DNA from 2 places in the Candidatus Pantoea multigeneris genome. Region 2 is predicted to be linked to the other one. Evidence: predicted binding sites of a transcription regulator. Region 2 holds the regulator's gene; the other holds the start of a gene.
The links. Region 2 encodes Fur, which represses iron uptake genes when iron is present. Its sites were predicted from a motif close to ATAATAATGAGAACNACTATCAA; they were not measured.
Positions count from the first base shown of each region.

Region 1 (4,426 bases), on a different contig from region 2:
TTCAGCCCGAGAATACCGGGGTCGGCCAACGGGTTGCGCGTCAGGCTTTGCATCAACGCGCCAGCCAGGCCGAGCGAAACGCCAGCTAACAGGCCTGCCAAAGTACGCGGCAAACGCGCATCACGCACGATGATGCAATCGGCGCTGTTGCAGTTGCCGGAGAGCGCGTGCCACACCTGATCAAGAGGAATGGGTTTGGCTCCCAGCATCAAACTGAGAGCAATGAGAAGTAACAGCAGCATCCCTGTGCCTGCCATTACGCGAAGCTGGCGCATAGCGTTAACGACCCTGAAAACAGTGTGATAATGAGACGTGTTATCGGATTTTTCTGCGCCGTATGGTAACACGGCTAGCGGGCAACATGAGGAGGAATAAAGAAATTTACACAACGGAGCACTCCCTGCGCCGATTGTGCGTGATGGGCTGTTGAGTCAGCCCATCGCACTATCAAATGTTACTTCACAAACAGCTGCTCGAGCCGATCCAGCAGATGACTGGCGCTGTAGTAATCGAGACGGAAAGTATCCGCTCCCAGGGCATAAACCTGTTTTTGCTGCACGGCAGCCGTCTGGGAGACAAACGGATTTTTCAGCACGTCATTCGCGACCTGCGGCGGCTCAGCGGCAAACAGCAGCCAGGTTTTTCCATTCAGCCCGCTGGCCATATTCTCACCAGAAAGCTGGATGATATCCTTGCGCTTGCCCATGCTATGGCCTTCCTGCAAGTTCGCAGGCGGAGTAGCAAGCGTGAAGCCCAACTGTTGCAGTAACTGCCCCTGAGCGGATTCGCCAGTCCACAGATTTACCGCGCGACCATTGCCGTTCCAGACCATCGCAGAAACCGGCTGCGGCGGTAGCTTCAGCTTCTGCTTCAGTGCGGCTTCACGCGCATCAAAAGCTTTGACCTTTGCAGCAGCCTCGGCTTCATGCCCAGTGGCTGCCCCTAACTCTGTGACCACCTGTTGCCAGCTCTTATCGTCATAGTTCACCACCAATACCGGCGCAATCGCCGACAGTTGATCAACCAGCTTCAGCGCGGAGTCATTGCCGGTCGCGCTGACCAGAATTAAGTCGGGCGCTTCTGCCGCCACCGCTTCCGCATTCGGCTCGCCAATGTATAACCGTTTTACATGGCGCTGCTTCGCCACATCGCCCCACTGGCGGAAGAAACCCTGATCGTCGGATAAGCGACTGTTCGGTGCCGTTGCGCCGCTGGCAATCACCGGTGCATCAATCGCCAGCAGTGAGCCCGTCAGAGTCACACTGGTAGAAACGATACGTTGTGGTGCTTTTTGCAGGGTAATTTTGCCATTCGTGCCTTCAAGGGTACGCGGCCAGGAACCCTCGGCCCAGGCATTTTGGCTAACCAACTGTAGACAAAACAAAAGCGTGGCACAGATCGCCAGAAAACTACGTTTAAACATAAGATTATTCCATCGTTTTATCGGGACAAGGCATACACGGATTGCGCTGAATTGCCGGGCAAACGCAGAGAAAATCACTGCGCTTTGTTGACACCAAATACGGTTCGTCGTAGCTTACAGAACCACAATAAAAATGATAATCATTATTAATTAACTTATCATTCAATGGATGTGATTATGGTGGACACTTCAACGTTTGAAAATGCCTGGCTACAGGATTATTCCACGCTCTGCCGTGGGTTTGTTTTTACCTCTCCCTGGCAAAGTATTGCCACACAAGGTTGTTTCACGACGTTAACCAATCCGGTCACGGATGGGGCGTTGTTACAAGGAAACTTCCAGCAACAATTGCGTCAACATTTCGCTGCTGCAAAGCAGCAAGGAATCGAAAACCCGGTTGTGGTTGGGGCGATTCCTTTTGATGTTAACGAACCGGCGGCTCTGTTTATTCCCGAGTCTTCGCGCAAGTTCAACCGTGCCGATCTGCTGGCAGGCCTGCCGGTAAATCATGCGCCGTTGCCCGAAGTCACGCGGAGAACCGCCGTGCCGGAGCACGATCGCTTTACCGGCATGGTGGCTGATGCCGTCGCAACCATCAAACGTGGCGAGCCAGAGAAAGTGGTGTTGTCGCGCTTAATGGACATCGTCACGCAGAATCCGGTCGACAGCGCAGCGCTGATGCAGCGTGTGCTGGCTCAAAACCCGAACAGCTATCACTTCCACCTGCCATTACCGCAGGGAGGCGTGCTGTTAGGTGCCAGCCCGGAATTAATGATTCGTAAGCAGGGAGCCGCATTCAGCTCATGCCCGTTAGCCGGTTCGGCACGGCGGGAAAAAGATGAAGCCAGCGACCGCGCTTCCGGTGAAACGCTGATGAACTCAGGCAAAGATCGCCACGAGCATAAGCTAGTGACCGATGCCATGCGTGATGTATTGCAGCCGCGCAGTAGCCAGCTTTCTGTGCCTTATACGCCGGAGCTGATCACCACGGCAACGCTATGGCACCTGGCAACTCAAATTGATGGCACCGCCAAAGACCCACAAGACAATGCGCTATCACTGGCCTGCTTGCTGCATCCAACGCCTGCATTAAGCGGTTTCCCGCATCAGCAGGCTATGCAGTTGATTCAGCAGCTTGAGCCGTTCGAACGCCAACTGTTTGGCGGCATTGTCGGCTGGTGTGATGCCGAAGGCAACGGTGAGTGGGTAGTGACTATCCGCTGTGGCACCGTACACGGCAATCGCGTCAGACTGTTTGCCGGCGCAGGCATTGTGGCTGACTCACAGCCAGAATCTGAATGGCGTGAAACGGGCGTAAAACTCGATACCATGCTGCGCGCCTTTGGATTGCAATAAAGGAAAACTCATGACTGTTCCCTACACTCGCTGGCCAGATGACCTCGCCGCACGCTACCGTGAAAAAGGTTACTGGCTGGATTTACCGCTGACCGACATCCTTGAGCGCCATAAAACCAATGATGCTACCGCCGTCGTTGATGGCGATCTGGTGCTGAGTTATCGCCAGATGGCAGAGCAGAGCGACAATCTCGCCGCTGCGCTGCTGCGTCGTGGTGTTAAGCACGGCGATACTGCTTTGGTGCAGTTAGGCAACGTAGCCGATCTCTACGTGACGCAGTTTGCGCTGTTCAAATTAGGGGTTGCCGCTGTGTATGCGCTGTTCAGCCACCAGCGCACCGAATTGACCGCCTATGCCAGTCAGATTGCCCCTACGCTGCTGATTGCCGACCGCCAGCATGCTCTTTTCCAGGACAACAGCTTTATCGATACGCTGTGCCAGGCTGCACCGGCCATCCACAGCGTGATCCTGCGTAATGATGGTGAACATGAAAACGCACTGGAAACACTGAAAACAGAAACCGCGACGGGCTACATTGCAACACCAACGCCAGCGGATGAAGTGGCCTTTTTCCAGCTTTCAGGTGGCAGTACCGGCACACCAAAACTGATCCCTCGTACGCACAATGACTACTATTACAGCATTCGTGCCAGTGACGATATCTGCCTGATTAATGCCGATACGCGCTATCTGATTGCCCTGCCCGCTGCGCACAACTTTGCCATGAGTTCACCAGGTTCGCTGGGCGTATTCTATGCCGGCGGCCAGGTGATCCTTGCGGCCGACCCGAGCGCAACACTCTGTTTCCCACTGATCGAAAAACATCAGGTAACGGATACCGGCCTGGTCCCACCTGCGGTGAGCCTGTGGTTACAGACCATCGCCGAGTGGGGCAGCAATGCACAGCTGGCTTCATTACAACGCATCCAGGTTGGCGGCGCGAAGCTGAGTGAAAGCGTTGCACGCCGCATCCAGAGTGAAATGGGCTGCCAGCTACAGCAGGTGTTCGGTATGGCGGAAGGGCTGGTCAACTACACGCGTTTTGATGACGATGAGCAGACCATCCTGACCACCCAAGGGCGTCCAATCTCCCCGGATGATGAAGTCTGGGTTGCCGATGAAAATGGTCATCCACTGCCGGAAGGCACCACAGGCCGCCTGATGACACGCGGGCCTTACACTTTCCGTGGCTACTTTAACAGCCCAGCACACAACGCCAGCAGCTTTGACAGCGAAGGGTTCTACTGCTCGGGCGATCTGATCGAGATCAACGCAGCCGGTAACATCACTGTTCAAGGCCGCGAGAAAGATCAGATTAACCGTGGCGGCGAGAAGATTGCCGCCGAAGAGATCGAAAACCTGCTGCAACGCCACCCGGATGTGATCCACGCGGCGCTGGTTTCGATCACTGATGAACTGATGGGCGAAAAAAGCTGTGCGATCCTTGTGGTCAGCCAGCCAGTGAAAGCTGTTGCCTTACGTCGTCATTTGCGTGATTTAGGCGTGGCAGAATTTAAGCTGCCCGATCGTATTACTTTTGTAGATGCATTGCCGCTGACCCCGGTCGGTAAGGTTGATAAAAAGCTTCTGCGCCAACAACTTGCCGATCAACAGGCTCAAGCCTGATCGTTTCCGGAGATTTTATG
Region 1 covers NZ_VWXF01000005.1:179,079-183,504, forward strand. Annotated here, with positions in the region: gene fepD (Fe(3+)-siderophore ABC transporter permease) at 1-275, opposite strand, end outside; gene fepB (Fe2+-enterobactin ABC transporter substrate-binding protein) at 455-1,423, opposite strand; gene F3J40_RS13580 (isochorismate synthase) at 1,601-2,779, shown strand; gene F3J40_RS13585 ((2,3-dihydroxybenzoyl)adenylate synthase) at 2,790-4,406, shown strand; gene F3J40_RS13590 (isochorismatase family protein) at 4,424-4,426, shown strand, end outside.
Region 1: the regulator Fur is predicted to act here: its motif matches at 1,551-1,573, upstream of F3J40_RS13580 (isochorismate synthase).

Region 2 (4,426 bases):
CCGACCAACCGCATACAGAGTTAAGAAAAATCTGGCCTGTACACGCCGGGAACGGGTTCTAACATCAGGATTATAAAGTTAAATTCAGGTGGGTCGAAAGTCTTCAAACCGATTAACCGCAAAAGTCAGAATATCACCCAATTGCACGCTAGCCCCCCGAAATCGTGGAAGCATGATACCCTAAGGCAAGGTCACAACCGTAAAGAACTTTGCCATGATTTTGAACGCTCGTCTGCAAACTGAACAATCGACTGCTGATTCTCTCCCCATTCTGCTTATTCATGGCCTGTTTGGTAGCCTGGACAACCTCGGCGGCCTGGCACGCGGCCTGAAAAATGATCGTCCACTGATTCAGGTTGATGTGCGTAATCACGGTCTCTCGCCACGAAGCGAAGAGATGAACTACCGCGCCATGGCGCAGGACATGTTCGACACGCTGGACCATCTGGGTATTGATCGGGTTTCCGTCATTGGCCACTCCATGGGTGGAAAGATTGCCATGACCATGAGCGCCATTGCCCCTGAGCGTGTCGAGCAGCTCGTGATGATCGACATTGCGCCAGTGGATTATCAAACCCGACGTCATGATGAAATTTTCGCGGCCATTCGCGCCGTGACAGCGGCAGGTATCGTTTCCCGCAGCGAGGCGGCGCAGTTGATGCGCGAAAGCTTGCCTGAAGAGGGCGTGATTCAGTTCCTGCTGAAGTCGTTCCAGGAGGGGGAGTGGCGCTTCAATGTGCCGGTCCTCTGGGATAACTACAGCACGATTTCTGGCTGGGAGGAGATTCCCGCCTGGCCTGAACCGGCGCTGTTTATTCGTGGCAGTGAATCACCGTATCTGGATAATCGCTACCGAGATGCCCTGTTACGTCAGTTCCCGGCCGCCCATGCGTATGTCATCAGCGGAGCCGGGCACTGGGTTCATGCAGAAAAACCCGAAGCAGTACTGCGTAGCGTGCGGCGATTTTTTGCACTTTAACAGCAATTGCTTGCCGACCAGTGGTTTAGGGTTGGCGTACGCCGCCAGGCTAGAGTATGATGGCGCGCTAAAATTTCAGGCCATGCTCAGTGAGTGGGCCTGAATGATACCTAAATAAACATCGCGCAGTGTGCGCCCATTCAGTTTCACAGAGTCATGGCTAAAGAAAACACTGATCGTACCACGCTCGATCTGTTTGCCGATGAGCGCCGCCCCGGTCGTCCCAAGACCAGCCCGCTTTCGCGCGATGAGCAACTGCGTATCAATAAGCGCAACCAGTTAAAACGCGATAAGGTGCGCGGATTGCGCCGTGTCGAACTTAAACTGAACAGTGAAGCCGTTGAAGCACTGAACACCCTTGCTGAGCTTCGCAACATCAGTCGTAGCGAATTAATTGAACAAATTCTGCTGGCGCAACTCAAAGCAGCGGATGAGTAGAAACCGCACGCAGTAACACAAACCAGGGGCTGATAAAGTACCGCCCCTCTCCCCGGTCTGCTATCATTCGCACAATTACGCAGGCATACACATTTATCCCACAATCCGGATGTAAGAGGTTTTTTATCCATGGCAATCGTAGGCATCTTCTTTGGCAGCGATACCGGCAACACTGAAAATATTGCGAAAATGATCCAGAAGCAGCTGGGCAAAGACGTTGCTGACGTGCACGACATCGCTAAAAGTACCAAAGAAGATCTGGAAGGTTACGACATTCTGTTGCTGGGTATTCCTACCTGGTACTACGGCGAAGCCCAGTGTGACTGGGATGACTTCTTCCCAACCCTGGAAGAAGTGGACTGCAACGGCAAACTGGTTGCGCTGTTTGGCTGCGGCGATCAGGAAGATTACGCTGAATACTTCTGTGATGCGTTGGGCACCATCCGTGACATCATCGAACCGAACGGTGCAGTGATTGTCGGCAACTGGCCAACCGAAGGCTACCACTTTGAAGCCTCTAAAGGCCTGGCCGATGACAAACACTTCCTCGGTCTGTGCATCGATGAAGATCGCCAGCCAGAATTGACTAACCAGCGCGTTGACGGCTGGGTGAAGCAAATCAAAGATGAACTGCAGTTAGACGCGATTATTAACGCCTGATGTGCATTTTCTATCAATGTGAGCGCTGGCTCACATTGATGGAAAGGAAACAGCGATAGAAATAATAGCCACACGTTTTTTATTTTCACCTGCAACACTGTACAATACCCACAACGGTCATCCGCCTATTCTCCTCCTGGATTGCAGGACAGCGGAACAACCGACATCTGATGCTCCACCTCTGGCTCAAGACTCTTCGCCTTACAGCCTGTGTTGATTTATCCGGTGTTCGGGTTTTCATTTTGCTGCGTCGGTTCTATAATGAGACGCAAATGAGAATAGCGCGTGACCAACATTCAAGGCCAAGCGCCACAAAGTGACTCGCTAAGTAACAGGACAATATCCGCATGACTGACAACAACTCCGCATTGAAGAAGGCAGGCCTGAAAGTCACGCTTCCACGACTGAAAATTCTGGAAGTGCTTCAGGAACCTGCATGCCATCATGTCAGTGCGGAAGATTTGTACAAACGTCTGATCGATATCGGCGAAGAGATTGGCCTCGCAACCGTATATCGCGTTCTTAACCAATTCGACGATGCTGGCATTGTCACCCGTCACAACTTTGAAGGTGGCAAGTCTGTTTTCGAACTGACTCAGCAGCAGCACCACGATCACCTGATCTGCCTGGACTGCGGTAAAGTGATTGAGTTCAGCGATGAATCCATCGAGACTCGCCAGAAAGATATCGCGACGCGTCACGGTATTAAACTGACCAACCACAGCCTGTACCTGTATGGTCACTGTGCGTCTGGTGACTGCCGTGAAGATGAAACACTGCACAACGATTAATCTTTGATGCAGTAAAAAACCCGCCACTTCGGCGGGTTTTTTTTATCTCTTTAGACCACTCGGGTCTCTTGCAGGTAGCGCCAGCGCGGCACGCGTGAACTAAAATCCAGCACCGCAACAGCGATGCGGCTGTGGCTTTCACCATTCATCATCTGTATTTCGCGGTATTGCACCGTCACTTCTTTTTCGTGCGCTGAAATCAAACGATGCTCGCAGGTTGCAATGCGCATGCCCTCTCTCGCCCCTTGCAGACGGCGAAACAGCGCTTCAGTATCATTGAAATTTAACGCCGCACCTTGTGGTGTCACCATGGTAAATTCCGGGTGAAAGTGCGAGAGAAACAGTGACATAGCATCTGAATCGTTGGAGTGATTAAAAATTTGTTCGATCAGTTGGTGCAACTCCACAACACTATGGCGAGCTTCCTGAGCAAGAGATGTCATTTTCCTTACGACTTCCTGTTATGAATGAACTTTATGGCTCCCAGCCTACCGAAATCTTGCCTGTTTGCCTCAGAGAATACCTAAATTGCTTGAATATCAGACAACGCCCATCATGCAGATAAAAAAAACGCCTGAAATCAGGCGTTTTTTTCATTCAGCGATTACTCGCCCGCTTTTGCCCAGGTATCACGCAGGCCAACCGTACGGTTGAACACCAGATGACCGGGCTTGCTGTAGACGCTGTCGGCACAGAAGTAGCCTTCGCGTTCGAACTGGTAAGGTGCGCTGGCTACCGCATCAGCCAGGCTCGCCTCAACGAAGCCCTGCTTGATCTGCAGAGAATCAGGGTTGATCGCGGTGAGGAAGTCCTCTTCCGCACCCGGATTCGGTACGCTAAACAGACGGTCGTACAGACGAATTTCTGCTGGCAGCGCATGCTGCGCTGAAACCCAGTGGATCACACCTTTCACTTTGCGTCCGTCAGCCGGATCTTTGCTCAGCGTATCGAGATCAACCGAGCAGTACACCGTAGTGATATTGCCTGCGTCATCTTTCTCAACGCGATCGGCACGGATCACGTAAGCATTACGCAGACGCACTTCCTTGCCCAGCACCAGACGTTTGTACTGTTTGTTGGCTTCTTCACGGAAATCCGCGCGATCAATCCACACTTCATGGCTGAATGGCACTTCACGCGTACCCATTTCTGGTTTATTAGGATGGTTAGGCATCGTAATAATTTCGGCGTGATCGGCTGGCAGGTTTTCCAGTACCACTTTGATCGGATCGATAACGGCCATAGCACGCGGTGCATTTTCGTTGAGATCGTCACGAATGCAGGACTCCAGCGACGCCATCTCTACGATGTTGTCCTGTTTAGTCACACCAATGCGGCGGCAAAACTCACGAATAGAGGCTGCGCTGTACCCACGGCGACGCAGACCAGAAACGGTCAGCATACGTGGATCGTCCCAGCTCTCGACCACATTTTCGCTCACCAGCTGCGTCAGCTTGCGCTTCGACATCACGGCGTATTCGAGGTTAAGACGAGAGAACTCGTACTGACGCGGGTGCACCGGAATCGTGATGTTATCCAGCACCCAGTCATACAGGCG
Region 2 covers NZ_VWXF01000006.1:190,841-195,266, forward strand. Annotated here, with positions in the region: gene ybfF (esterase) at 215-979, shown strand; gene ybfE (LexA regulated protein) at 1,136-1,417, shown strand; gene fldA (flavodoxin FldA) at 1,547-2,077, shown strand; gene fur (ferric iron uptake transcriptional regulator) at 2,425-2,868, shown strand; gene F3J40_RS15410 (hypothetical protein) at 2,919-3,311, opposite strand; gene glnS (glutamine--tRNA ligase) at 3,473-4,426, opposite strand, start outside.